DNA from 4 places in the Bradyrhizobium sp. LVM 105 genome. Region 1 is predicted to be linked to each of the others. Evidence: predicted binding sites of a transcription regulator. Region 1 holds the regulator's gene; each other region holds the start of a gene.
What was found. The regulator LexA, encoded in region 1, represses DNA repair genes until DNA is damaged. The targets are predictions, from matches to a motif close to TGTTCNNNNTGTGTTCNG.

Region 1 (7,240 bases):
CGAGGCCGAGCCGCCATTGACCAGCACCACCAGCGGCTTGCCCTTGGTGAGGTCGCCGCCATGGGCGGTGAAGCGTTGGGTCTCTTCGGGAGAGCGGCCACGGGTCGAAACGACCTCGCCGCGTTGCAGGAACGCGCTCGACACCGACACGGCCTGGTCGAGCAATCCGCCCGGATTGTTGCGCAGGTCCACGACGTAGCCGGTGAGCTTCTCCGGCTGAACCTGTTTGGAGATCGACGCGATCGCCTTCTTCAGGCCGTCGGTGGTCTGCTCGTTGAACGAGGTGATGCGGATATAGCCGATGTCGCCGCTCTCGACGCGGAAGCGCACCGGGCGCACATGGATGATCTCGCGCGTGATCGCGACGTCGAGCGGCGCGTCCGCGCCCTTGCGCAGGATGGTGAGCTTGGTCTTGGTGTCGACCGGGCCCTTCATCTTGTTGACGGCCTGCTCGAGCGTCATGCCCTGCACGGCCTCGCCGTCGATCTTGCTGATGAGGTCACCTGACATCAGGCCGGCCTTCGAGGCGGGCGTATCGTCGATCGGCGAGACCACCTTGACGAGGCCGTCTTCCATCGTGACCTCGATGCCGAGGCCGCCGAACTCGCCGGAGGTGGTCTCCTGCATCTCGGTCCAGGCCTTCGCGTTCATGTAGCGCGAATGCGGATCGAGCGAGGTCACCATGCCGGTGATCGCGCCCTCGACCAGCTTGGCATTGTCGGGCTTCTCGACATAGCTCGCCTTCACGCGCTCGAACACTTCGCCGAACAGGTTGAGCTGGGAATAGGCATCATTCGCGTTCGCTGTCGCCCGCGCCGCCCATACGCCGCCTTGGGGACTGGCTACCAGAAGGGTGAGACACGCTCCGGTGAGCGTGCCCAGAGGGAACAGCAGGGATTTCCGCATGGATGGGCTGGCCTTTGTGCTTTGGCGGTTCGCTTTAGGCTTGTCTGTCGAGACCTGGGGAGGCGCCATGCAATTGGCGATCCAGCTCGTTTCTCACAATACCATTCTGGTTTCTTCAAGGCCGGGATGCCATGCCGACGGGTACGCCGTAGAAATCGTTTCGCCCGGACCTAAACTTTTGGCAACGTTGCAGGACTGGCCTGTCCGCAAGCGGAATCATGGCCGGCCCGCGCCTCGCAGCCATGCAATTTTAAGATAGTTTTGCAGGGCTGGACGGGTTAGGCGATGACATAAGGGTTCAAATTCTCGGGAGGATAACAATGAACGAAGCACCCGGCGTCCGGCCGGAACGGAACGTCGAACTCGGCGCCAGCAACGAGCCGTTCCAGAACCTCCACGAATTCATCCGGAAAGCGCGGGCCAACCTCAACCAGAACGCCTGGGACTACATCGTCGGCGCCGCCGAAACCGAGACCACGATGCGCCGCAACCGCATGGCCCTGGACGAAATCGCCTTTCGCCCGCGCGTTTTGCGCGACGTCCGCAGGGTGGACGGCTCGGTTCAGCATTTCGGCCGCAAGATGCGCCTTCCGGTGGTGCTCGCACCCGTCGGCGCGCTCGAAATCTTCGATCCGGATGGTGCGGCGAGCGTCGCGCGCGGTGCCGGCAGCTTCGGTGCGGCGCACATGCTGAGCTCGGTGTCCGAACCCGGCCTGGAGAGCACTGCCGAGGCCGCGCCCGATGCGCTCCGGCTCTACCAGCTCTATGTCCGCGGCGACGACGCCTTCGTCGCGGATGTCGTCAGCCGAAGCGAGAAGAACGGCTATGCCGCCTTCTGCCTGACCGTCGACACCGCCCATTACAGCCGTCGCGAACGTGACATCGCCAAGCGCTACGTTCGCGAGAGCCGCCTGCGCGCCACCGGCGGCGATTTCCAGAAGGGCCTGGAGTGGCGGACCGTGAAGATGATCAAGGACAGGTTCAAGATCCCGCTGATCCTGAAGGGCATCGCCACCGCCGAGGACGCCCTGATCGCGGTCGATCACGGCGTCGAATGGATCTACGTCTCCAATCATGGCGGCCGCCAGCTCGACCATGGCCGCGGTGCCATGCATGTGCTGCCCGAGATCGTCGAGGCCGTGAAGGGCCGCGCCAAGATCATGGTCGACGGCGGCATCTGTCGCGGCACCGACATCGTCAAGGCGATCGCGGCAGGCGCAGATCTCGTCGGCATCGGCCGGCTGCAATGCTGGGCGCTGGCCGCCGCCGGCGAAGCCGGCATCGCGCGGATGCTGGAGCTGCTGGAAGACGAGGTGCTGCGCTGCCTCGGCCTGTTGGGTGCCACATCGTTTGCCGAGATCGACAAATCCTGCCTGCATCCGGCGGCCGCCACCAACGCGCCGAGCGTGTTCAGCGCGTTCCCGCTGTTCGACCACGAGCCTTATCGGTACTAACTTACGGATTCCTGCCGACATTGAAGTGAAAAGGACGCAATGACATCGCTCTCTCCCGGCAGCGCGGATGCGCTTCTGTTCGATCTCGGGCGCGTGGTGCTCGACATCGACTTCTCCAAGGCGATCGCCTGTTGGGCGGGACATGCCGGCTGCCAGCCCGAAAGCCTCCTCGCGCGTTATGTGCGCGACGAGGCCTACCGGCTGCACGAGGTCGGCAAGATCAGCGACGCGGATTATTTCGCCTCCTTGCGCGCTTCGCTGGGAATCGGCATTTCGGACGCCCAGTTCCTGGAGGGCTGGAATGCGATCTTCGCCGGCGAGATGCCCGATATCGCCGAGCTGTTACCGCGTGCGGCAAAGCAGATGCCGCTCTACGCCTTCTCCAACACCAATCGGCCGCATGTCGACTATTTCTCGAAGGAATATGCCGATCTGCTCGGCCATTTCCGCGAGCTGTACCTGTCGTCCAGCATCGGCCTGCGCAAACCGGATGCCGACGCCTTCGACCATGTCGTCGCGGCGATCGGTGTGCCGGCCGAGCGCATCGTGTTCTTCGACGATCTCGAAGAGAATATCGAGGGAGCACGGGCGCGTGGCTTGACGGCCGTACATGTGACGTCGCCCCGCGACGTCGGCAACGCCTTGAAGGCATTGGGCATCTAACGTTGCGCTGCCGCCCCGGCGGTCGGCAGCCGGCCCGCGTCCGGCGCTAAATTTGCAGGAAGTGTGGAACCTGATCACTTTGTGCATTTTTATACGGAGTTCCCGGAACGGAATACCCCTCTTCGGACTCATCAGTCCGTTGGGATTTCTACATCGGACTGATCGACGTGCTGGGCAAAACCTACCTCACCAAGCAAGCCTCTCTCCTGCTTGAATTCGCAAGAAACACCTCGGATTCCGAGCTTTCCGCCAAGCTGATCAGCAAGGCTGCGGACCTGAAATCGCAGGCCGATCCGCTCCCCGACAAGGACCAAGGCCCCAAACCGCCCGACGTCGCATGGCACGTCAGCCCGGACGGGCCGACCGGGAGTTGACCGATTCCGGCGTGGCGCTCGTGCCTTGCCATGGCCATCTTCCATCCCGGTCTGTCTCGCATTCCGGATCATGCGCTTGGCGGACCTGCCCTTGCTCCTCCGCCACGGAGATCACGCAGGATAGATCAGTCTGCGTGCTGCTTTGCCTTGCGCCTGCAGTCAGCTAGAACTCTCGCCGCCCATTGACCGATGTGCCGAGCAGGAGTTTCGCCCGTGGCCCTGATGCCGGTTTCCGACGCCCTTGCTGCGGTGCTGGCAGGTGCAGAGCCGCTGCCTGAACAGATGGTTTCGCTCGACGAAGCCTATCACCGCGTGCTCGCGCATGACCTCGCGGCACGGCGCACGCAGCCGCCGCAAGCGATGTCGGCGATGGACGGCTACGCGGTGCGCGCGGCCGATGCGGCAACGATCGATTCCCGGCTGACGGTGATCGGCGAGGTCGCGGCCGGCCGTCCCTTCGCCCGAACGGTCGGCGCGGGGGAAGCGGTGCGGATCTTCACCGGCGGCGTCGTCCCTGATGGTGCGGACGCGGTCGTGATCCAGGAGGACACCGTCACAGATGGCAACAGCGTCACCATCAAGGAAGCCGCGATCACCGGACGGCACATCCGCCCGGCCGGCGTCGATTTCCGCGAGGGTGACGTGCTCCTGCGCAAGGGAACCCGCCTGACGGAGCGCGATCTCGCGCTCGCGGCGGCGATGAATCACCCGCACCTCGCCGTCTGCCGCCGTCCCAAGGTTGCGATCCTTGCCACCGGCGACGAACTGGTGAGGCCGGGCACCGCCCCCGGGCACGGCCAGATCGTCTATTCCAACGGCTACGCCCTGCACGCGCTCGCCCGCAGCGAGGGCGCCGAGACCATCGACCTCGGGGTGGCCGCCGACACGCTGGAGGCCACCTCCGCCGGGATCCGCCGCGCCCGCGAGAGCGGGGCTGACATCCTGGTCACGACCGGCGGCGCGTCGGTCGGCGACCATGACCTGGTCCAGCAGGCGCTGCTGGGCGAAGGCATCTCGATGGCGTTCTGGAAGATCGCGATACGCCCCGGCAAGCCGATGATGCACGGACGGCTCGGCGCGATGCGCGTAATCGGCCTGCCCGGCAATCCCGTGTCGTCCTATGTGTGCGCGTTCCTGTTCATGGTGCCGCTGATTCGTGCCCTGTCGGGCCGTTCAGTGATTCATCATCGCCGCGAGCGCGCCGTGCTGGGTCGCGACCTCGGTGCCAACGACCAGCGCGAGGATTATCTGCGCGCGCGCCTGGAGCTGCGCGACGATGGTACGCAAGTCGCCATTCCCGTCAGCCATCAGGATTCCTCTCTGCTTGCAAATCTTGCTGCGGCACAGGTACTTCTCGTGCGCGCACCGTTCGCGGCGAACGCCGAGGCCGGTGGCCCCTGCGAGGTGCTGCGGCTCCCCGTCTGAGTCCACGGCCACACGCATTCCGCGAGTTTGCCGCCGTTCACGGTAAATTAAGCAGTTGCGGAACATGTATCGAACATATAGTGTCCGTTCATGATTTGTTTCGAGCATGTAGCGGCTTATCGCTGAACTCATCGTCTCGGAATCGAACGACATCAACCGGGGGACTTTGGTCGAGATGTTAACGCGCAAACAATACGAGCTTCTGAGGTTCATCAGCGAACGTTTGAAGGAAAGCGGCGTGCCGCCCTCCTTCGACGAGATGAAGGATGCGCTCGACCTGCGCTCGAAGTCGGGCATCCACCGCCTCATCACCGCGCTCGAGGAGCGTGGCTTCATCCGCCGCCTGCCTAACCGCGCACGCGCCATCGAAGTGATCAAGCTGCCGGAGCTGCAGGCTGCCGCCGGCGCCCGGCGCGGCTTCACGCCGAGCGTCATCGAGGGCAATCTCGGCAAGATCCGCGCGACCTCCAGCCCGTCCATGGACGAGGGCGAGCGGCCGGTTGCAGTCCCCGTGATGGGCCGTATCGCGGCCGGCACGCCGATCGAGGCGTTGCAGACCCGCAGCCACACCATCAGCGTGCCGCCCGACATGCTCGGCGCGGGCGAGCACTACGCACTCGAGGTGCGCGGCGATTCCATGGTCGAAGCCGGTATCCTCGACGGCGACATGGCGCTGATCCAGCGCAACGAGAGCGCGGATACCGGCGACATCGTGGTGGCGTTGATCGACGACGAGGAGGCCACGCTCAAGCGCTTCCGCCGCCGCGGCGCCTCGATCGCACTCGAGCCCGCCAATGCCGCTTATGAGGTCCGCATCCTGCCGCCGAACCGGGTGAAGATTCAGGGCAAGCTGATCGGGCTTTATCGGAAGTACTGATTCCGGAAGGACTCGGTCCGAGATATATTTTGGCGTCTGCGTGCGCCCTTCGGTCGGCATCGCCGATCAAAGATTGGAGCGGATGAATGTCCGCTCCACGAAGCAACATCGCTTCACGGCCGTTCGCGTTCGAGAGGACAGCCGAGCGCCAGATCGTTTGGTGCAGCCGTCGCGACGCTGATCGCGGCATCGGCACGCACGCCGCCGTTGCCGCGTAATCGCATCACAATCTCCGCAACAACACGGCAGTGAACGGGCAAGTCCGCAACGCCCGCAATACAAGCGTGGAGGTATCGCAATCGAGCTGGCGACACTTGGCAGTCGTAGACGCGCGCCGGCCAAATGCACGGGACCCGGCTTTGTTCCTATCGACTTCGGGAAAGTTAATGTGATCGCGCCTCGCGAATCGCAGCCGCAGATTCGCCTATAACCGAGCAGAGCGTTGCATACTTCTACTTCGAGGCCTGCGCCTCCAAGGAGAGGTGCGGGTCGCTATCTTCGCATGAGGAGCACCCGATGTGTGACTATAGCCTGCATGCTATCGCGACGCGCCCCGCTGAAGTCGGCGAGACGATCGTCACGACAACCTTCCGCGGCACCTCGACACGCGGCTTCGCCTCCGAAGCCGATCTCTCCGTTGCGGTCTGCCTGCTGCCGGGGACGGAGCTCGCCTTCGCCGACAACGTCCGTTACGACAACCGCTGGATCTGGACGCGCACCGTCAACTCCCGCGTCGGCAAGTTCGGCAAGATCGATCCGCACGTTCCCGATCGCCATCACGACGCGATCGAATTTCCGGACGGCAAGTACGTGCTGGTGACTCAGCTGGTCGAAGGCCAGCGCGCAACCGTGCTGCAGCTGCCGGTGACGCAGCCGGTCGGCGAGCGCGAGCAGAAGCCGCAGATCATCGCCGACAGTCGGTCGCCGGTCAGGCGCCTGCCGATCGGCTGATAGAAGCTCAGTCCTCGGCCTGAAGATCGGCCTCCGACGGCGTTGCGTCGCGAACGCGTGGAGCTGCCGACCGTGGCATGAGGGTCATGTCAGAATCTCCCTCGCCGGCTGCCGCCGGCGACCAGGGGCGGCTTGCACCCCTCGCCTTCACCGCCTGAACCGCAAATCCATCGCCATGCCGTGTCAGCGCCAGCGCGCCCTGACGAGCGAGCCGCTGCCGATCCACCACCATAGCCGCGCAATCGGGCGGCGCGGGCCGTGACGTCACCACCAGCGCGGCGCGGCTGCAATCGTCCGCCAGCGCGTCGATGCGCAAGGCCAGCGCGACCAGGCGTCCATCGGCGAGCGGAGTCACGCAACCGGCCTCGTCGCACGACACGCCCTCGGCCAGCGCACTGCTGCCGGCATTGCGCGGATCGGCGTCGGCCGCCAGCCACTCCTTCAGCAGGAAACTGTCCTTGCCCGCCCTGATCAGGTGCAGACGCCCGTCCCCGCCCCGCACCGCGACGCTCGCGCCGTCGCCGGCAATCAGGACATCAGGCTGCCGTACCGACAGGCCAAAGGCGATGGAAGCCAGCAGCACCACGGCA
Region 2 (7,240 bases), on a different contig from region 1:
ATGCAACGCCCGAAAGATGCAGCCAACCCGTCCAGCCGGCCCTATTCGCTCACGACTACTTTGATAAGGGGCGTCGCCGGTCGTGGCAACTTCGGTGTGCTCGCTCTCCCCGTTCTTACGCGGAGAAGGTGGGGTGAGGGGCTGCATCCGCAAAGACAGTACGAGTTGGACTCGCGGAGAGTCCCCCTCACCCGGATTGCATCTTCGATGCAATCCGGCCTCTCCGCGCAAGCGGGGAGAGGCGCCGCCGCGAGAGAGGAATGCTAAAGGCCTGCCGAGACGTCGATCTCAACGCTCGCGTCCACCTGCACCTCGACCTCGGTCACCGAGAACAGGTCTCGCACCGGCTCGACGGTCCAGGGCATATGCTTGGCGCGCGCGGCCGCGACCGGGGCAAAGAAGCTGCGGTGGTGGATGGTGGGGCCGAGGCGGTCGAGCGCGTCGAGGTGCTCGGGGACGGCATAGCCCTTGTGCTGCTCGAAGCCGTAGCCGGGACAGTCCTGCGCCAGCGCGCACATCAGGCGGTCACGCGTCACCTTGGCGATGATGGAGGCCGCGGCGATCGACAGCACGATGCCGTCGCCGCCGATCACGGCCTCACAGTCGCATTCCGTGTCGAGCCGGTCGCGGCCGTCGACGAAGACATGCCTGGGCGCCTCCGGCAGCGCCACCACGGCGCGCTTCAGCGCCCACAGCGAGGCGCGCAGGATGTTGTCGCGATCGATTCGCGAGGGCGAGGCAACGGCAACCGAGACCTGCGCGGTGGCGCAGATCTTGTCGAACAGCTTTTCGCGCTCCTCGGCCGTCAGGCGCTTGGAATCGTCGATGCCGCGCGGGATGCGGTCGGGGTCGAGAATCACGGCAGCCGCCACCACGGGGCCTGCCAGCGGTCCGCGACCGGCCTCGTCGCAGCCGGCGACCGGCCAGACCCCGCGCTTGATCAGCGCGCGCTCGCGGCGAAAGCTCGGGGGGGCGACGGCAATGATAGCTTTCTTGCCGGCGGGAGCGGCCATTGCTTGGGGCGCAGCCGTTTTCACCTTGGCAGGCGCTGCCTTGTTCGCAGCAGCCTTCTTAGGCGCGTCTTTGGCCGGCTTGGTCGCGGACTTGTCCCGAATCATGGCCGGGATCGTGCGCAAGGGGCCCGGCCTGCGCAACCGGGAACCTCGCACAATTCCCGCTATTCAGGCCCCTACTCCGCCAGATGCACCCGCCGGTCGTCGCCGACATCGATGCCGGGCGCGACCACGACCTCCCAGGGATGGCCGTCAGGGTCGGCGAAATAACCGCAATAGCCGCCGTAATCGGTCTCGTGCGCGGCCTTCACCAGCTTCGCCCCCTTGCCGAGCGCGAAGGCCATCACCGCATCGACCTCCTCACGGGTCCGACAGTTCCAGGCGAGCGTCATGCCGCGGAAGGCCTGCGGCCTCGGCTGGTCCGGCAGCCCCGCGTCGGCCGCAAGCTGATCCCAGCGATACAAGGCGAGCACGGGACCACCGGTATCGTAGAACGCAACCGCCTCGCCGGTCGCCTTCAGCCGGCGCGAGAAACCGAGCGCGTCGTAAAAAGCGATGCTGGCGCGGATGTCGCTGACGCCGAGTGTGATGACTGTGAGCCGCGGCACCGGCGCGTTGAGTTCCTTGAGCATACGACGCCTCTTCCGTTCCCGATCAGAACAGGCTGAGCTGATCGCCGTTCCGCTTCGGCCGCGCAAAGTGATCCGTCGTCAGCTTGGAGCGGCGCTTGTTCAGGCCGAGCCGCTCGCAGGCGATCTCGAAGCGGCGGCCGATGGTCCAGGCCATCGGTCCGGTGCCCTTCATCCGCTCGCCCCATTTCGCATCGTAGTCGCGCCCGCCGCGCATGTCGCGGATCAAGGTGAAGACGTGGCGGTAGCGGTCCGGATAGTTCGCCATCAGCCATTCGCGGAAGAGATCGCGCACCTCCAGCGGCAGCCGCAGCAGCACATAGGAGGCTTCCTTGACGCCGGCATGGGCGGCGGCATCGAGAACGCGCTCGATCTCGCAATCGTTCAGCGCAGGGATCACCGGCGCCACCATCACGGTGGTCGGAATGCCGGCATCTGAGAGCTGCTTCAGCGCCTCCAGCCGCTTCGGCGGCGTCGCGGCGCGCGGCTCCATGGTGCGGGCCAGTTTCGGATCGAGCGAGGTCACGGAGATCGCGACCTTGGCGAGGTTGCGCTTGGCCATCCGCGCGAGAATGTCGATATCGCGCAGCACCAGCGCCGATTTGGTCACGATGCCGACGGGATGGCCGGCACGTTCCAGCACCTCGAGGATGCCGCGCATGATCTTGTGCTCGCGCTCGATCGGCTGATAGGGATCGGTGTTGGTGCCGATCGCGATCATGCGCGGCTCGTAGCCGGCCGCGGCGAGCTCCTTCTCGAGCAGCGAAGGCGCCTCGGGTTTCGCAAACAGCTTCGATTCGAAATCGAGGCCCGGCGACAGGCCGAGATAGGCGTGGGTCGGCCGGGCGAAGCAGTAGACACAGCCGTGCTCGCAGCCGCGATAGGGATTGATCGAGCGGTCGAAGCCGATGTCGGGTGAGTCATTACGGGTGATCACCTTGCGCGACGTGTCGACTGCGACCGTGGTCTTGAACGGCGGCAGCTCTTCCAGGCTCTGCCAGCCGTCGTCGAAAGCGACGCGCGCCTCGGCCTCGTAGCGGCCGCTGGCGTTGGACTGCGCCCCTCGCCCTCGCCGGCGGGCGCGGTCGATGGCGACGCCGAGTTCGGGAAAATCAGAGTCCGCACCCGCCGGCTCGGAGGGCGCCTTGACCGGCGGGTGCTTGAGAGCATGAGAGGATGCTGCTGGACTCATGAACCCAAGATAGCACGCCAAAGGAACAAATCAAGAACACAGATGAAAAATGGAAAACAACCCCATGCAAAGCTGCCGCCCAAATTTCGGGCGCTTTCTCTTGACCTCACGCAACAAGCCTGTCGCAACGATCCCGTTTGATGCCGGACAGGGATCGATCGCGCCGGAACAATGTTGGTGACGATCGCGGGGCGTAGCTCGGCAACAATCGGCAAGAACATGACAAATCAACAACAATCAGCTGCCGCGAGCAGCAATCTCGATCTCCTTGATCGCTATTGGCGCGCCGCCAACTACCTCTCCGTCGGGCAAATCTATCTGCTCGACAATCCACTGCTGCGCGAGCCGTTGCGGGCCGACCACATCAAGCCGCGCCTGCTCGGCCATTGGGGCACGACGCCCGGCCTGAACTTCATCTATGCCCATCTCAACCGCGTGATCCGCGCGCTTGATCTCGACGTGATCTATGTCTGCGGCCCCGGCCATGGCGGGCCGGGCATGGTCGCCAACACCTATCTGGAAGGCAGCTACAGCGAGCTCTATCCCGAGATCGCCCGCGATGCGGACGGTATGCGCAAGCTGTTCAGGCAGTTCTCCTTTCCCGGCGGCATCCCGAGCCATGCGGCGCCGGAGACGCCGGGCTCGATCCACGAGGGCGGCGAACTCGGCTACGCGCTGGTGCACGCCTACGGCGCGGCCTTCGACAACCCTGATTTGATCGTCGCCTGCGTCATCGGCGACGGCGAGGCCGAGACCGGCCCGCTGGCTGCGTCCTGGCACTCCAACAAGTTCCTGAACCCGGCCCATGACGGCGCGGTGCTGCCGATCCTGCATCTCAACGGCTACAAGATCGCCAATCCGACCGTGCTGGGCCGGATGCGAGATGCGGAAATCCGCGATCTCTTTCGCGGTTTCGGCCACGAGCCGCTGTTCGTCGAGGGTGACGATCCCAAATTGATGCACCAGGCCATGGCGGACGCGCTCGACGTCGCGCTCGCCAGCATCCGTTCGATCCAGCAGCACGCACGCGACGGGCGCAGCAGCGTCGAGCGGCCGCGCTGGCCGATGGTCGTGCTGCGCAGCCCGAAGGGCTGGACCGGTCCGAAGGAGGTCGACGGCAAGAAGGTCGAGGGCTTTTGGCGCGCGCATCAGGTCCCCGTCGCCGGCTGCCGCGAGAACCCGGCGCACTTGAAAGTGCTCGAAGACTGGATGCGCAGCTACGAGCCCGAAAAGCTGTTCGACGCCAGCGGCGCCCTCGTTCCCGAGCTTCAGGCGCTCGCGCCTCGCGGCGACCGCCGCATGGGCGCCAACCCGCACGCCAATGGCGGCCTGCTGAAGAAAGAACTGAAGCTGCCGGACTTCCACCGCTTCGCGATCGAGGTGCCGCAGCCCGGCGGCGTCGTGGCCGAAGCGACGCGCGAGCTCGGCAAATTCCTGCGCGACGTCATCCGCCTCAACGCGACGGAGCGCAACTTCCGCATCATGGGCCCGGACGAGACCGCGTCAAACCGGTTGGACGCGGTGTTCGAGGCGACCGAGCGCGTCTGGATGGAACCGATCGAATCTTACGACGTGCATCTGGCGCAGGATGGCCGCGTCATGGAGGTGCTGAGCGAGCATCTCTGCCAGGGCTGGCTCGAGGGCTATCTGCTCACCGGCAGGCACGGCTTCTTCTCGTGCTACGAGGCCTTCATCCATATCGTCGATTCCATGTTCAACCAGCACGCCAAATGGCTGAAGGTCACGCGCGAGTTGCCGTGGCGGCGCCCGATCGCCTCGCTGAATTACCTCCTGACCTCGCATGTCTGGCGTCAGGACCACAACGGCTTCAGCCATCAGGACCCCGGCTTCGTCGATCTCGTCGCCAACAAGAAGGCCGACATCGTCCGCATCTACTTCCCGCCCGACGCCAACACGCTGCTGTGGATCGCCGACCACTGCCTGCGCACCTACAACCGCATCAACGTCATCGTCGCCGGCAAGCAGCCGGCGCCGCAATGGCTATCGATGCAGGAAGCAGCGACGCATTGCGACGCCGGAATCGGCATCTGGACCTGGGCGGGCACGGAACAGGCGACGGGCGAGCCCGACGTGGTGATGGCCTGCGCCGGCGATGTTCCGACGCTGGAGACGCTCGCCGCAGTCGACCTGTTGCGAAAGGCACTGCCGGATCTGAAGATCCGCGTCATCAACGTCGTCGACCTCATGACGCTGCAGCCGAAGGATCAGCATCCGCACGGCCTGTCCGACCGCGACTTCGACAGCCTGTTCACGCGCGACAAGCCTGTCATCTTCGCCTATCACGGCTATCCCTACCTGATCCACCGGCTGACCTATAACCGCACCAACCATGCCGGCATGCATGTGCGCGGCTTTGCCGAGGAAGGCACCACGACGACGCCGTTCGACATGGTCGTGCTCAACGAGCTCGACCGCTACCACCTCGCGATCGAGGCGATCGAACGCGTGCCCGGACTCGCGGCCAAGGCTGCGCAGGCCAAGCAGCAATTCCGCGACAAGCTGATCGAGCATTCCCGCTATGTGCGCGAGCACGGCGAGGACATGCCGGAGATCCGCGACTGGGTCTGGCCCAACAGCTCCGGCGGCAACACGCCTGCCGAAGCCGGCGACTAGCCATGTCGGACATGGTCCTCGTCCTCAACTCGGGATCGTCGAGCATCAAGTTCGGCCTGTTCGACATCTCGGCGGCTGAGCCCGTCCTGCTCTGCAAGGGCCTGCTCGACGAGCACGAGGCAAGACCGCGCCTCGCGGTGAAGAGCCCGGCGGGCGACGACCTGTTCGCGACACGGAGGGAAGCGCCGGATGCCGGCGGCGGCCATTTGTTCGCCGACGTGCTCGCCTTCATCGAGGAGAGGTTCGGCGCCCACAGCCTGCGCGCGGTCGGCCACCGTATCGTCCACGGCGGGCCGGATTATTCGGGCCCGGTGGTGCTGACGGACGACGTCACCGCGACGCTGGCCGCATTGACGCCGCTGGCGCCGCTGCACCAGCCGCGTTGCCTCGCGCCGGTTCGCGCGCTTGCGGCGATCCGGCCTGCGCTGACGCAGATCGCCTGCTTCGACACCGCCTTCCACCACGGCCTCGCGCCGCCCGCGCGCCGTTTCGCGATTCCGCGGCGCTATGAGCAGCGTGGCGTCCGACGTTACGGCTTTCACGGCCTCTCCTTCGAATACGTCACGGGCCGCCTCGCCGCGATTGCACCGGAGCTCATCGCCAAGCGCAGCGTCATCGCGCATCTCGGCAATGGCGCCAGCCTGTGCGCGTTGCACCACGGCCGCAGCATCGACACTACGATGGGACTGACGCCGCTCGACGGCCTCGTGATGGGCACCCGCTGCGGCAGCATCGACCCCGGCGTGCTGCATTATCTGCAACAGCACGAGAAGATGTCGGCCGACGAGATCCAGCACCTGCTCTATCACGAGTCCGGCCTGCTCGGCGTCTCCGGCATCTCCGCGGACATGCGAACGCTGCTGGCGAGCGGCGAGGTCGGGGCGCGGGAGGCGGTCGAGCTCTTCACTCTTCGCGCGGCGCAGCAGATCGCGATGATGGCCACAACACTCGGCGGCCTCGACTGCCTGGTCTTCACCGGCGGCATCGGCGAGCACGCCAAGGAGATACGCAGCGCGATCTGCGAGCGGCTCGGCTGGCTCGGCGTGCGCATCGATGCTGCGGCGAATGACGACGCGCGCGAGCGGATCGGCGCCGGCGGAAGTGCTGTCGATGTGTTCGTCATCCCGACGGATGAAGAGATGATTATTGCGCGACATTGTGCGGCGCTGATCCGCAGCCGCGGCGCCACGTGACATTTTTATGAATGATCTGCCGCAATGAGGCCGTCGCGGTTTCGCGGCATAAGGCTCGGAGCAATCCTCGAGCGGACAGATCATGAAGACCCATATCATCGAAGAGCTCGGACAAGGCGGCATCCTGTTGCCCGCGCTGGTGGCGGAAGGGCTCGCCGCCAACGACCGCATCAAGGTGCGGATGAGCGCACTGCAGGCGGCTGCCCAGCATGCGCAGGAGCCGGGTCGACCCGCGAGCGACCTTGGCGTGGAGAGTCAGACTGCGGGCATCGCGCCCGCGGCGATCGCGGCGCTGATCGGCGGCGCCCGTCTGATCGGGCCGGGCCGGCTCGCGGCTCCCGATCTCGCGCAGCTGATGCAGGAGATTGCGGAAGATGCAGCGACCATGATCCGCGCCGTAGGCGCCGGCGCGGCCAACGAAGGCGAGAGAGCGCAGGCGCGCCTCGACACGATCCGCGCGGCCGGCCTGCTCGACCCCGCCGACGAGATCGCGATGTCCCACATCGTGCGACTGACCGGCGTTGCCGACGCTGGCGGCGACAGTCTGCATCGCCTCGTGATGGATCTGCACAAGCAACT
Region 3 (7,240 bases), on a different contig from region 1:
ACGATCAGCGCCGCAGCCTCGCGCAGCGAGACCGACTTCGAGCGCACATAGATGCGGTAATCCGCCGGTCCCTCGCTGGAGAGATAGATCACCTGGCCGCCATCGACGGGCTGAGCGGCAATCGAGACGAGGCGCCTCGAAGGATTGGCCTGACAGGTCTCCGGCTCGGAACCGAGGCCGTCGTCGACCAATGCGAAGTCCGCGGCGTCAGCGTCGTCGGTGACCTGGACCCGGACCGTTGCCCGCGCGGGATCTTCGGTGAAGGCGACATGCATGCCGGCGGTCCAGAACAGCGAGGTGAGCTCGACCGAGATCTCGCCCACGGCGATGCAGGGATGCGAGACCGATCCGATCTCGGCGCGGGCAAACACCGCAGCCGCCAGCAGGGGAACAACCGAGGCAAGGATCTTGAAACGCAACATGACACTCTACTCGCCGGGCCCTCGGGGAACTCGCAGCCGAAATGAGCGGGCCCTATGGTTTGCAGAGCGTAAAGGAAACTCGTTACCGCCGGGTTGATGCGCGGTATCATCAGGCCATCTGTCGCACATCCTCCGCGAGTGCGCGATAGGACAGCGCTTCGGCAAGGTGCAGCCGGCCGATCTTGTCGGCATGATCGAGGTCGGCCAGCGTGCGCGCCACCCGCAGCACACGGTGATAGCCGCGTGCCGACAGCCGCATGGTCTCGGCGGCGTCGCGCAGCAGTTTTTGTCCCTGCGCGTCCGGCTTGGCGATCTCCTCCAGCACCGACGCGGGCGCCTCGGCATTGGTCCGGACATGGGGCAGGCCGGCACCGGCATAGCGTGCGAGCTGGATGTCGCGCGCTGCCGCCACGCGCGCGGCGACCTCGACCGAGCCCTCCGCCGGCGGCGGCAGGATCAGATCGGCCGCGGTCACGGCCGGCACCTCGATGCGCAGATCGATGCGGTCCATCAACGGGCCCGAGATGCGCGCCTGGTAATCGCCGGTGCAGCGGTCGATGCGGCCGCGCTTGCAGGCATAGCCGGGCTCGAACGCATTGCCGCAGCGGCACGGATTCATCGCCGCGACCAGCATGAAGCGCGCAGGGTAGGTGATGCGATGATTGGCGCGCGACACCGCGACCTCGCCGTTCTCCAGCGGCTGCCGCAGCGAATCCAGCACGCGCGGATCGAATTCGGGCAGCTCGTCGAGGAACAGCACGCCCTGATGCGCCAGCGAGATCTCGCCGGGCTTGGCGCGCATGCCGCCGCCGGTGAGCGCGGCCATGCTCGCGGAATGATGCGGCGAACGGAACGGCCGCCGCGCCGTCAGCGCGCCGCCTTCGATCTCGCCGGCAACGGAGGCGATCATCGAGACCTCGAGCAGCTCTCCCGGGGACAGCGGCGGCAGGATCGAGGGCAGCCGCGCGGCCAGCATCGACTTGCCGGCGCCGGGCGCGCCGATCATGAGCAGATGATGCCCGCCGGCGGCCGCGATCTCCAGCGCCCGCTTGGCGCTTTCCTGGCCCTTGATGTCGCGCAGGTCGAGCGTGGAGGCGGCGGCTTCGTGCACCTTCGGCGAGGGCCGCGACAGCACCTGCGTGCCCTTGAAGTGGTTGGCGATCTGGATCAGCGAGTGTGCTGCGATGATCTGGATGTCCGGGCTCGCCCACGCCGCTTCGGAGCCGCAGGCCGCCGGGCAGATCAGCCCCTCCTCGCGCATATTGGCGCCGATGGCGGCAGGAAGAACGCCGGCCACGGGCGCGATCGAGCCGTCGAGGCCAAGCTCGCCGAGAACGGTGAAGCCGGTCAGCGCATCAGGCGGGATCGCCCCGATCGCCGCCATCAGGCCGAGCGCAATCGGCAGGTCGTAATGGCTGCCCTCCTTGGGCAGGTCGGCCGGCGCCAGATTGACGATGATCCGGCGCGCCGGCAGCGCCAGCCCCGAAGCGATCAGCGCCGAGCGCACCCGCTCGCGCGCCTCCGACACCGCCTTGTCCGGCAGGCCGACGATGGCGAAGGCCGGCAGCCCAGGGGCAACCTGGACCTGCACGTCGACCGCGCGGGCCTCGATCCCCTCAAACGCGACGGTGGAAACCCGCTGAACCATGCTCAAACCAGCCTGCCCCTTTCGCACAATTAGGGGTAGCAGAGCGTAGCTCTTTTCGCAAGAACAATACAAGAACATCCCACAGGGGCGGACAAGCCCTAACCGATCGTAAACGCCGAGCCGACACTACGCCTCGAATGCCAGCTTCTGTCCTCAGCACATTCCAACGAATGTCCGCTACTCCTAGGGCTGCGGGATGGGCCGTGGTCTAACGGGTGAACAGTTCAAATGCTTGCAAATCGCCGGAGAAGCGAACGTCGGGTGTGCAGCCGCCTCGCCAAGATCCATTTTGGCGCGGGCTCGCTGCCGCGGGACTGCACGATTACCGATATTTCGGATGGTGGTGTGAAAGTGGTGGCGGAATTTCTGGAAGTGCCGCCGCAATTCACCATCATCTTCGCGCCGGACTATTCCCGGCAATGCCGGCTGCGCTGGCGCATCGGCTGCGAGTTCGGCGCTGAATTCGTCGATTGAGACGCAAGGGCCCGCGTCCTTAACGGGACTTTAGCGTTAATCGGTAAGCATCTCTGATCAGTTGCCGAGTGATCAGAGTATGTCCACGCGTTCGTCCCTCGCCTTTCCGCCGGCGAGATTGCTGTTTCCCGCACTCCTGGTGCTCGTCCTCGGCGGCTGCCAGACCGCCGGCATCGAGGATGTGACCGGCGCGCTCGGCGTCCGATCGGAAACCGCTGTCAAGGCCGATCCCAGAACGGACATGGACGCGCTGCGCGAGCGTTACCGCGCCAAGCCCGGCAATCCCGCCATTGCGCTCGAGTACGGCAAGGCGCTGCGCGACAGCGGCCAGCGCGCGCAGGCGGTCGCAGTGCTGGAGCAGGCCGTGCTCGCCCATCCCAGCAACAAGGCGCTGCTCGCCGGCTATGGCCGCGCGCTCGCCGACAGCGGCAATTTCCAGCAGGCCTTCGACGTCCTCAGCCGCGCGCATTCGCCCGAGGATCCCGACTGGCGCATCCTGTCGGCGCAAGGCGCGGCGCTCGATCAGCTCGGCCGCAACGAGGAAGCGCAGCAATATTACGCGAGCGCCCTGAAGATCGTGCCCGACGAGCCGCAGGTCCTGTCCAATCTCGGCCTGTCCTACATGCTGCAGAACAATTTGCCGCGCGCCGAACAGGTGCTCGGCCGCGCCCATCAGCGCAATCAGAACGATTTGCGGATCCGCGCCAACCTCGCGCTCGTGCTGGGATTGCAAGGCCGTCAGGCCGAGGCTGAAATCCTGGTCAAGGCAGATTTGCCGCCGGACCAGGCGGCGGCCAAAGTCACGGCGCTGCGGCAAATGCTGGCCAAGCAGCAGCAGCAGCGGGCCGAGAAGTAACCGCCAGCCGATCGCATTCTTGCTCGTCGCGTTCTCGCGACGCGAAAACGCTATCGCGATTACGATGCCTTGCGGTGCGGGGCCGATGGGCGGCCCGATCGGCCTTTCAGCTTCTTCAGCAGCGGCTCGAGCAGCGAGCGCTTCGGCTTCTTCACCTCGCCGCGGCCGGCGAGGCGGTTCGCCATGTTCTGAAACAGCGCGGTGGTGCGGTGGTTCTTGGCGACCTCCGCGATCATCTGGCCGTTATTGGCCGCGGTCGAGAACAGCTTCGAATCGAACGGGATCACCGCGATCGGCTGGCTCTCCATGGTCTTGGCGAAGGCCTTGACGTCGATCTCCGCGCGCTTGTGCATGCCGACCTGGTTGAGGCAGTACAGCGGCGGCCGGTCGTTCGGTCGTGCCGCTTTCAGCACGCTCAGCATGTTCTTGGTGTTGCGCAAGTTCGCGAGATCGGGCTCGGCGACGATCACGATGTCGTCGGCGTTCACCAGCGCGCGCCGCGTCCAGCCGGACCATTGGTGGGGAACGTCGAGCACGATGCAGGGCGTGGTCATGCGCAGCGTGTCGAACACGGCGTCGAAGGCTTCGGCGCCGAAATCGTAGACGCGGTCAAGAGAGGCAGGCGAAGCGAGGAGGCTGAGGCGCTCGGTGCATTTGGCGAGCAGACGCTCCATCAGCGCCGTGTCCGGCCGGTCCTGCGACAGCACCGCGTTGGCGATTCCCTGTACCGGATCCTGGTTGTAGTCGAGGCCCGCGGTGCCGAAGGCGAGGTCGAGGTCGATCACGACCGAATCGAGCGAAAGGTCGCGGGCGATGGTCCAGGCTACGTTGTGCGCGACCGTGGAGGCGCCGACGCCGCCCTTGGCGCCGACCACGGCGATGACGCGGCCGGTGATGATGGCCTCGGAGGCCGAGAACAGGCTGCAGATCGAGCGGACGACGTCGAGGGTTTCGACCGGTCCGACCACATAATCGTTGACGCCGCGGCGCACCAGCTCGCGATAGGGCGCCGTGTCGTTGGGATTGCCAATCACGACCACGCGGGTGCCGGGGTCGCAGACGCCGGCGAGGTCGTCCAAGCCCTCGAGGATGTCGCGCGTGCCGTCGGATTCGATCACGATCACGTTCGGCGTCGGCATCGATTCATAGACTTCGATCGCCGCGGCGAGGCCGCCGTCCTTGGCGGTGAGGTGCGCCTTGGCGAGTCGGCGGTCCTGCCCCGCCGCGGTCACCGCGTTGAGCGTCTGCTCGGTCTCGCAAAAGGCCTGCACGGAGATGCGAGGAACCGGCGCGATGTGTTCCTCGGGGTGCAGCGGATCGTCCGAATCTTCGTCGTGGAGCCGTGTCATTTGCCGGTATCGCTGAGCTTGGCCTTGTCGGCGTCGGGATTGGGTGTCGCGATCGCGGTGCCCTTGCGATAGCGCTCGAAGGCGATGTCGCGCCGCGCGGTATAGGCCGGCGTTTCGGATCGCGGCTGCTCGAGATCGGCGGGGTTGTCGATCATTGCCGCGAGGTTGCGCTGGCTGGCGCAGCCGAAATTGAAATAGGGCCGGTTCTCGTTGTAGCCGGGATCGAGGATGGAGGGACCGATGTCTTCCGGCCACAGACCGCAGGGACCCGCGACCGCGGTGATCTTCGAATAGCTGAGGCGGATGGTGGGCAGCAGCCCGGGGTCTTCAGGACGATAGGGATGCTGGACGATGGCGCGCGACGGCACGCCGCCGGATGTGAGCACGGAGCGGATCTCCCGATAGGTCGCGGCCGCCGCGCGTGAATTCGCGGTGTCGACGGGGACGTCGACGACGACGGAGCCGGTGCCTTCGCGCACCCAGTCCCGCGCAATGCCGGCGACGTCCGAATGCTGCGCGGCCGACAGGCCGCCGCGCGCCTTGCCGACGAAGATCACGATCGACTTCCTGCCCTCCTGCACCGCGATCGGGTGGCGCTGGCGGTAGTCGGTCGGCACCGTCTGCGTAACGATGTCGCCGGTGGTATTGCAGGCACCGAGCATGACGGACAGCCCGGCCAGTGCCAGCGCGATCCCAAAGCTGCGACGTCGATCGGCAGATGTTGTCGTCATCGCCTGGTCCCCTCTTGCCCCGTTCCTTGCCCCGGTCCCCAAACCGTTCGCCTCAGTCGATGATGAAGCCGAAATCGCCGGGCGTGCCGTTGATCGGATCGACGCGCCGCGTGGTGCCATAGAGCCGGTTCATGCGGCCGAGCAGCGCCGTCTGCGCGTCGGAAGCCGGCGCGAAGCCGTCGTCGGGCCGCGACAATTCCTTCTGCGCGACTGCGCGCACCACATAGGGCGTCACGATCACCATCAGCTCGGTCTCGTTGTTGACGAAGTCCTGGCTGCGGAACAGCGCGCCGATGATCGGCACCTGGTCGACGCCGGGCAGGCCGTTGATCGCCTGCTTGGTCTGCTGCTGGATCAGGCCGGCCATCGCCATCGAGCCGCCCGAGGGAATCTCGAGCGTGGTCTCGGCGCGGCGGGTCTGGACCGAGGGAATGGTGATCGAGTTGCTCGAGGTCGAGGACACCGCCTGGGTCAACGTGATCGCATTCGTATTCGACAGCTCCGACACCTCGGTCATCACGCGCAGGCTGATGCGGCCTTCGCTCAGCACGACCGGCGTGAAGTTCAGGGAAATGCCGAACTTCTTGTAGGTGACCTGGGTGGTGCAGACGTGGGTGACCGGATCGCAGGAATAGCCTGCGGGGATCGGGAATTCGCCGCCGGCGATGAATGTGGCGGATTCGCCCGAGATCGCCGTCAGGCTCGGTTCGGCGAGCGTCCGCATCACACCGGCGCTTTCCATCGCGCGCATGGTGGCGCTGACGGTGGCAACGCCCTTGGCGAGGCCGGCGACGCCGAGCCCGTTGCTGCTGACGATCGGTCCGCCCGAGACCGAGAACGGGTTGGAATTGTTGAAATTCACCACGGCCGTGCCGGCATTCAGGCTGGCGCTGAGGTCGACGCCGAGTTGCTTGACGATGTCGCGGCGCACTTCGCCGACCACGACCTTGAGCATCACCTGGTCGCGGCCGCGCACGACGATGTTGTTGACGACCTTGTCCGATCCGCCGACCAGCTTCGCGGCGACGTCGCCGGCCTGCTGCGCCTCGACCGGGCTCGACACCGATCCGGTCAGCATCACGCTGTCGCCGACGCCTTCGATCTGCACGCCCGGCAGCGACTGGCGCAGGGCCGTGCGCATGCCGTTGAGATCGCGCTTCACCGCGATGTCGTAGGAGGCGACCTGCTGGCCGTCGGCGGCGAAGAAAACGACGTTGGTCTGGCCGACCTGGCCACCGATGATATAGGCGCGCTGGGCCGAGCGGATCACCGCATTGGCGATCTTGGGATCGGCCACCAGCACGTCCTTGACCTCGCGGGGCAGGTCGATGACGACGGATTTGCCGATACCGAGCGAGAGAAAGCGCGTCTTCGCCGACGCGATCGTCGCGACCGGCGATACACCGAGATCCGGCGCCTGGATCGGCGCCTGGTCGCCGACCGGCGCATCGGCGGCGTTGACGCAGCCGGGCGCTGCGAGCAGCCCCAGCATCAGCATCGTCCCCGTCCAGAACGAGCGCGCGCGCTTCCCCCGAATGCGCAGGCCCGTCCGATCATCCCCGTAATTCATCATGTCCCCATCACTTCTGTGACGTCAGTTGCCGCGTCTGCACGCCGTAACGGATGACGTTGACGTCTCCGGAGCGCTTTGCCCCTTGCTCCTCGACGGTGACTTCCGCCGCGTTGGCGTCGACGATGCTTCGCAGCGCAAGCTGCAGCGTGCCGCCCTGGCGCGCGGCCGAAAGCGTGGCGACCTGGTC
Region 4 (7,240 bases), on a different contig from region 1:
GAGATGGTGCTGGTGCGTATCGCCTATGTCGCCGACCTGCCGACGCCCGATGAAGCCATCAAGATGCTGGAGCAGAACGGCGGCGGCTCGTCGGTCGTGAGCGGCGGAGCTGCGCGGAGCAGCGCGCCGGCCGCGCCGATGTCGTCGGCGGCGCCAGTTCGCATGCCAACATCGTCGCCGCCTTCGTTCGGGGGCGGTGGAGCGCGGCCGCAGATGGCGGCGCCCGCGCCCGATCCGCAAGGGGCGGCGCCGCAACTGCGCATCACGAGCTTCACCCAGCTCGTTGCGCTGGCCGGGCAGAAGCGCGATCTCATGACCAAGGGCGCGCTCGAAGGCGATATGCGCCTCGTCCGTTTCGAGGAGGGCCGGCTGGAAGTCGCGCTCGAGCCGAACGCCTCCAAGACCATGATCTCGGAGCTTGCGAAGAAGTTCGAGCTGTGGACCGGCCGGCGCTGGACGATCGTCGTCTCCAACGAGCAGGGCCAGCCGACGCTGCGCTCGGTGAACCAGGCCGCCAAGCAGGAGCATGCGCGTACCGCCGAGGCCGATCCGCGCGTGCAGGAGGTGCTGTCGCGCTTCCCCGGCGCCAAGGTCGTCGAGGTCCGCAGGCTTGCCCCCGAGACGCCGGAATCCAATATAAACACCGACTATGGCAGTGACGATCCGCCCGACGGTTCCGACGGCGACGATCTCTGAGCCGACCTTTTCAAGGACAGACACCGATGGCTGACTTTCTCGGCATGATGAAGCAGGCGGCGCAGCTGCAGTCCAAGATGCAGGAGATGCAGGAGCAGCTCGCCAACGTGGAAGTCGAGGGCATCTCCGGCGGCGGCCTCGTCGCCGTGCGCATGACCGCGAAGATGGACGTGAAGGGCATCAAGATCGATCCGTCGCTGATGAAGGCGGAAGAGCGCGAGGTGCTGGAAGATTTGCTCGTCACCGCGCTCAGTGATGCCCGCCGCAAGGCGGAGGCCGCCATGCAGGAGAAGATGCAGGCTCTCACCGGTGGGCTCGGCCTGCCGCCGGGGTTGTTCGGCCAGTAATATGGGCGCTGTTGCAGGTCCCGAAATCGAACGGCTGGTCCAGCTGCTCGCACGGCTGCCGGGCCTCGGTCCGCGCTCGGCGCGGCGCGCGGCGCTGCACCTGATCAAGAAGCGCGAAGCGTTGATGATGCCGCTGGCCTCGGCCATGCAGGTGGCGCTGGACAAGGTCCAGGTCTGCAAGACCTGCGGCAACATCGACACGCAAAATCCCTGCACCGTCTGCACCGATCCGAAGCGCGATCCCGCCATCATCGTCGTCGTCGCCGACGTCGCCGATCTCTGGGCGTTGGAGCGGGCCAATGCGACTCAAGGGCGCTATCATGTGCTGGGCGCGACATTGTCTCCGCTCGACGGCGTCGGGCCGCAGGATCTGACCATCGACGCACTGGTAGCCCGCGCCCATGCTGCCGAGGTGCACGAGATCATCCTGGCGCTGAATGCGACGGTCGACGGCCAGACCACGGCGCACTACATCACCGACCTGCTTCAGGACGCCAATGTGAAGGTGACGCGGCTCGCCCATGGCGTTCCCGTCGGCGGCGAGCTTGATTATCTCGACGAAGGTACGCTATCGGCAGCGATGCGGCAGCGCACCCTGTTCTAGCCATTCACAGATCACGGAACGGACGACATGACGAAACTTTTCGCCACACGATTGGCTTTGGTCGCGACGATGGCGATGCTGGTGACCCCGGCCATCTCCGCGCAGCCGGGTGACGAGGCCCCGCCGCCGTCGAAGCCCGGCAAGCCGATCAACAATGGCGACGTGCTGTCGGGCGAGCTGAACGCCATGAAGGTGCGCGACGTCAAGAACGGCAAGCGGGTTCCGATGTATCAGATCACCTCCGAGCCGCGTCGCCTGCCGGCGCCGAACGGCCTGTGCAATCTCGAGACCGGCCCCGAGACCTTCCAGCTCGTCACCTCCAGCGACGCGCAGGCCACGCAGCTGAAATCGTTCGTCGGCAAGGAAATCTCGGTCAAGGTCGACGAAATCGCCTGCGCCAGCGATGCCGGCCAGATGAGCGAAGCCGTGATCACGAAGTGGAGCATCATCAAGAAGCAGTAGGGCGATATCGCCGGGCCGGTGACGAGGACCGCGCCTTGATCTCCGGTTGTGCGTCGAGCATAGTGCAAGCGATCGAACCGCGGAGAGGTCGCTCAGCCGTGCGTGGAATAGCCCTTGCCGTCCTGCTGGTCTTCGCCGGCGCTGCTCCCTGGCCGGTCTCGGCCGCCCAGGACACCGCGTCTTATCCGACGGCCGCAGCTGCGCTCGAGTCGCTGCGCGCCAAGCCGGGGGTGAAGACGTCCATTCAATCCGGCTGGACCGTGATCGAGGACGCGGCCGCTCTGAGCCTGTGGTCGTTTCCGCCGAAGGGACATCCGGCCTATCCGGCAGCCATTCAGCGCCGCGTCGTGCAGGACGGAAGCGAAGTCGTCATCCGAATGAACGTCCTGTGCGAAGCCTCCAAGGCCGCTTGCGATGCGCTGGTCGCCGATTTCGAGGGGCTCAACGGACGCGTTCGGAAAGAGATGCAGCGCTAAAGCATGATCCGGAAAAGTGCGCAGCGGTTTTCCGAAAAGATCATGCTTGAACAACAACCTAAAGCGCGATGACGCTTCATCCTGATCGCATCGCGCCTTAAGCTTACACTCGCACCTGCTGCTCCAACGTTTCGAAATGGCCACGCTTTTGCAGCCACGCCAACAGCATCAGGCTCGGAATGGCGACGAGGACGGAGATCGCGAAGAACATCGGCCAGCCCGTCGCCTTCGCCAGATAGCCCGCGCCCGATGACAAATAGGTGCGCCCCACGGCGGCGAGCGCCGTCAGCAGCGCATACTGGGTCGCGGTGTGCAGCGGGTTCTGGCACAGCGCCGACAGATAGGCGACGAAGATCACGGTGCCGATGGCGTTGCAGAAATTGTCGGAGGTGATCGCGAGGGTCAGCGCCCATTCATTGACGCCGACCAGTGCCAGCCACGAGAACGACAGGTTGGAGATTGCCTGCACGATGCCGCCGATCCACAGGCTCGTTGCGAGCGAATAGCGCCGTGCCACGAAGCCGCCGGCAAAGCCGCCGGCCAAGGTCGCTGCGATGCCGACGCCCTTCACGATCACCGCGTAGTCGTTCCGCGTGAAGCCGATGTCGATCACGAACGGCACGGTCATGTTGCCGGAGAACGCGTCGGTGAATTTGAACAGCACGACGAAGGCAAGCGCCGCCCACGCTTCCTTTCGCTGCAAGAATTCCGAGAATGCGCCCAATGCGGCATGCAATACCCGCATGAGCGCGTCCTCGTTCTGCGTGGCAGCCTCTGCGCGCTTGGATTGTGCCGGCTCGGTGGCGGCCAGCGCCGTCACCGTGCCAATCAGCACCAGAGCCGCCATCACCACATAGCCCCACATCCAGGCGGCGCCACGAGGGACGATCGTCTCGAAGCCGGTGACGATGAACAAGGCGCCCGCGGTCGATATCAGCATGCCGATGCGATAGGCCGCGACATAGGCGGCCATGCCGGCCGCCTGCTCGCTTTCGGGCAGGCTCTCGACGCGGAATGCATCGACGACGATGTCCTGCGTCGAGGACATCGTCGCGACCAGGAGCGCGCCAAGCGCGACGAACAGCGGCGAGCGCGCCGGATCGGTCAGCGCCAACAGCAGGATCGCGCCGATCAGCAGCAGTTGCGAAAACACCAGCCACCCACGCCGACGGCCAAAAGTGCGCGTGAAGAACGGCACATGCAGCGCATCGACCAGAGGCGCCCACAGGAACTTGAGCGTGTACGGCGTTCCAACCAGTGCAAAGAGCCCGATCGTTCCGAGATCGACCCCCGCCTCGGCCATCCATACCAGCAGCGTCGATCCCGACAGCGCCAGCGGCAGCCCCGAGGAGAAGCCGAGAAACAGCACGATCAGCACCCGCGGCTGCAGGTAAACGGCAAGGCTGTCGCGCCAGGAGGCAGCGGGAGCGCCAGCGGAGGAAGTCGCGTCGGGTGCGGTCATGGGGTGGTGTTAGCAGATTCTGGCGGTGATGCCTCGTCTCCCTCTCCCCGTTCTTACGGGGAGAGGGTTGGGGTGAGGGGCATCTCTCCGCACGGGAGGTCGACGATGGACCTGTACCCCCTCACCCGGATCGCGCCGGACGATGCTCCGCATCGCCGGGGCGATCCGACCTCTCCCCGCAAGCGGGGAGAGGTGAAGACGTCACTCCCCCGCCTGGAGCTTCCGCGGAAACAGCTCGCCCGCATCCGTGGCCACCAGCCGCGGTCCCTCCGGGGCGTCGCTCTTGCTGAAATCCAGCTCCTCGATGCGTCCCGCGCGCTTTTCGATCTTGTCGGCGGAGATCAGCACCTGGCGGACGTCCTCGTTCACGTCGGCGAAATGCTTCTGCAGCTTGAGCACGCGGTCGCGCAGGCGGCCGAGATCGTCGCCGAGCTTGATCACCTCGGTGCGGATCTGGTCGGCGGCATCGCGCATGCGCGCGTCCTTCATGATCTGCTGCATCACCTGGATCGCGAGCATCAGCAGCGACGGCGACACCAGCACGACGCGGGCGCGATAGGCCTTCTGGATCACGTCGTCGAAACCGTCGTGGATCTCGGCGTAGACCGATTCCGACGGCACGAACATCAGCGCCATCTCCTGGGTCTCGCCGGCGACGAGATACTTTTCGGCGATGTCGCTGACATGCTTCATCACGTCGCCGCGCAGCCGCTGCGTGGCGATTCGCCGCTCCTCGTCGGTGCGGGCGTCGTGCAGCGCCGTCATCGCCTCCAGCGGAAATTTCGCGTCGATGCAGAGTGGGCGCTGGTCGGGCAGGAACACGACGCAATCCGGCCGCTTGCCGGTCGAGAGCGTGAACTGGAACTCGTAGGCCCCCTTGGGGAGGCCGTCCTGGACGATCGCCTCCATCCGCGCCTGACCGAAGGCGCCGCGCGACTGCTTGTTGGAGAGCACGTCGCGCAAGGTGGTCACCTGGGTGGTGAGGTCGGTGAGGTTCTTGTGCGCGCTGTCGATGATGCCGAGCCGCTCATGCAGCGCGCGCAGGCTCTCCATGGTGTTGCGGGTCGAATGTTCCATGGACTGGCCGACGCGATGGGTCACCGAATCCAGCCGTTCGTTGACCGCCCGCGCCATCTCGGCCTGGCGGCCGGCCAGCGCCTGGGTCATGGCGTCGACCCGGCCGGAGGATTCGCTCTGGGCCCGCAGCACCTCACTCAGGCGTTCCTCGAGCTCGTCGGCCCGGATCGCGTGCGCCATTGCGAGTTCCGCGCCGCGCCGCCCGGACCGCGCGATGACGATGGCGATCACCACCAGCAGGACGAGGACAAGCGCACCAAAGCCGATCAGCGCGTGGAAGGTGCGCACCGGCCAGTCGTCCAGCATGAAAATGATCTCGTTCATGGCGACCGTTCTAGCCGATTCGCCGGTGCTGGCGAACGAATAGCGAACGTTCAGGGTTAATCGCCCGCTTATTTCTATGGTTAACGGAAAGCGAATTTTTATGGTTAGCGAGGGGTTAACAGGGTTCCGGGCCGCATTGACCGTATCCGGCATGGGGCTTAAATCGCGGCCATGGCCCTCAGAGAAATCATCATCCTGCCCGACAAGCAGCTGCGTCTGGTCTCCAAGCCGATCGAGAAGGTCACCTCGGAGATCCGCAAGCTTGCCGACGACATGTTCGAGACCATGTACGACGCGCCCGGCATCGGCCTCGCTGCGATCCAGGTCGCGCAGCCGCTGCGGCTGATCACCATGGACCTCGCCAAGCGCGACGAGAACGGCGAGACCAAGCCGCTGCCGCGCGTCTTCATCAACCCCGAGATCATCGCCTCCTCCGAGGAACTGTCCATTTACGAGGAAGGCTGCCTCTCGATTCCTGAATATTACGAGGAGGTCGAGCGCCCTGCGAGGGTGCGCGTGCGCTTCACCGATCTCGACGGCAAGGTGCACGAGGAGGACGCCGAAGGCCTCTTTGCCACCTGCATCCAGCACGAGATCGACCATCTCAACGGCGTGCTGTTCGTCGATTACCTCTCCAAGCTCAAGCGCGACCGCGTGATGAAGAAGTTCGAGAAAGCCGCCAAGCGCGCGGCGGAGTAGGCCACGTCCTCCGCCGTCATGCCCGGCCTTGTGCCGGGCATCCACGTTCTTTGCCGCCCCGAGCAGGAAGAACGTGGATGGCCGGGACAAGCCCGGCCATGACGAGTACCTTGCTCGTTGTTCGAGGATTGTCTCGTCACATGCCCCTCCGCCTGATCTTCATGGGCACGCCCGATTTCTCCGTGCCGACGCTGCTCGAGCTGGTCGCGCATGGCCACGAGATCGTCGCCGTCTACACCCGTGCGCCGAAGCCGGGCGGGCGGCGCGGGCTGCAATTGCAGCCGACCCCGGTCGAGGAAGCCGCGCGAAAGCTCGGCGTGCCCGTGCTGACGCCGAAGACGCTGAAGACCCAGGAAGCGCTCGACGAATTTCGTGCCTTCGAGGCCGATGCCGCCGTCGTGGTCGCTTACGGCATGATCCTGCCGCAGGCGATCCTCGATGCGCCCAAGCTCGGCTGCTACAATCTGCACGCTTCGCTGCTGCCGCGCTGGCGTGGCGCCGCCCCGATCAACCGCGCGATCATGGCCGGCGATGCCGAGAGCGGCGTGATGGTGATGAAGATGGATGTCGGCCTCGATACCGGCGACGTCGCGATGGCCGAGCGTCTTGCCATCACCGACAGTATGACAGCGCTCGATCTGCACGACCGGCTCTCGCGTCTCGGTGCCGATCTGATGGTACGGGCGATGGCCGCGCTCGACCGCGGCGGGCTCCAGCTCAAGAAGCAGAGCGCGGACGGCGTCAGCTACGCCGCCAAGATCGACAAGGCCGAGGCGCGGATCGACTGGCGCAAGCCGGCGCGCGAGGTGCTGCGCCACATCCACGGCCTGTCGCCGTTCCCCGGCGCCTGGGCCGAGCTTGAGAACGCGCGCGTCAAGATCCTGCGCTGTGAGCTGGCGCAAGGCGCCGGCGAGCCGGGCGCGGTGCTCGACGATCAACTCACCATCGCCTGCGGCGAGGGCGCGATCCGCATCATCGAGCTCCAGCGCGAGGGCAAGGGCCGGATGCAGGCTGCCGACTTCCTGCGCGGCGTGCCGTTGAAGGCGGGAGCCAAATTCACCTGACACTGTCATACCCCGCGCAGGCGGGGTAT

Region 2: D6B98_RS28895 (PA0069 family radical SAM protein) is a predicted target of LexA. The motif match lies at 2,856-2,873, and genes of this name have one in related genera.
Region 3: D6B98_RS10285 (YifB family Mg chelatase-like AAA ATPase) is a predicted target of LexA. The motif match lies at 2,130-2,147, and genes of this name have one in related genera.
Region 4: D6B98_RS27830 (DNA recombination protein RmuC) is a predicted target of LexA. The motif match lies at 5,480-5,497, and genes of this name have one in related genera.

Annotation. Positions count from the first base shown of each region.
Region 1 covers NZ_QZMV01000004.1:147,724-154,963, reverse strand. The annotation lists gene D6B98_RS13140 (S41 family peptidase) at 1-906, opposite strand, end outside; gene D6B98_RS13135 (alpha-hydroxy acid oxidase) at 1,227-2,360, shown strand; gene D6B98_RS13130 (HAD family hydrolase) at 2,400-3,023, shown strand; gene D6B98_RS13125 (hypothetical protein) at 3,191-3,397, shown strand; gene D6B98_RS13120 (molybdopterin molybdotransferase MoeA) at 3,611-4,822, shown strand; gene lexA (transcriptional repressor LexA) at 4,998-5,699, shown strand; gene D6B98_RS39810 (hypothetical protein) at 6,216-6,650, shown strand; partial or broken gene D6B98_RS13105 (ComEC/Rec2 family competence protein) at 6,658-7,240, opposite strand, start outside.
Region 2 covers NZ_QZMV01000013.1:55,520-62,759, forward strand. The annotation lists gene D6B98_RS28880 (glycosyltransferase family 39 protein) at 1-2, opposite strand, end outside; gene rnhB (ribonuclease HII) at 264-1,118, opposite strand; gene D6B98_RS28890 (VOC family protein) at 1,190-1,645, opposite strand; gene D6B98_RS28895 (PA0069 family radical SAM protein) at 1,668-2,834, opposite strand; gene D6B98_RS28900 (phosphoketolase family protein) at 3,054-5,468, shown strand; gene D6B98_RS28905 (acetate/propionate family kinase) at 5,471-6,661, shown strand; gene D6B98_RS28910 (hypothetical protein) at 6,744-7,240, shown strand, end outside.
Region 3 covers NZ_QZMV01000003.1:142,364-149,603, forward strand. The annotation lists gene D6B98_RS10280 (hypothetical protein) at 1-422, opposite strand, end outside; gene D6B98_RS10285 (YifB family Mg chelatase-like AAA ATPase) at 532-2,070, opposite strand; gene D6B98_RS10290 (PilZ domain-containing protein) at 2,299-2,544, shown strand; gene D6B98_RS10295 (tetratricopeptide repeat protein) at 2,624-3,400, shown strand; gene D6B98_RS10300 (CpaE/TadZ family protein) at 3,460-4,749, opposite strand; gene D6B98_RS10305 (CpaD family pilus assembly protein) at 4,746-5,480, opposite strand; gene D6B98_RS10310 (type II and III secretion system protein family protein) at 5,533-7,050, opposite strand; gene cpaB (Flp pilus assembly protein CpaB) at 7,061-7,240, opposite strand, start outside.
Region 4 covers NZ_QZMV01000012.1:75,839-83,078, forward strand. The annotation lists gene D6B98_RS27800 (DNA polymerase III subunit gamma/tau) at 1-696, shown strand, start outside; gene D6B98_RS27805 (YbaB/EbfC family nucleoid-associated protein) at 723-1,043, shown strand; gene recR (recombination mediator RecR) at 1,045-1,647, shown strand; gene D6B98_RS27815 (hypothetical protein) at 1,675-2,109, shown strand; gene D6B98_RS27820 (hypothetical protein) at 2,208-2,585, shown strand; gene D6B98_RS27825 (AmpG family muropeptide MFS transporter) at 2,689-4,047, opposite strand; gene D6B98_RS27830 (DNA recombination protein RmuC) at 4,249-5,448, opposite strand; gene def (peptide deformylase) at 5,620-6,147, shown strand; gene fmt (methionyl-tRNA formyltransferase) at 6,288-7,211, shown strand.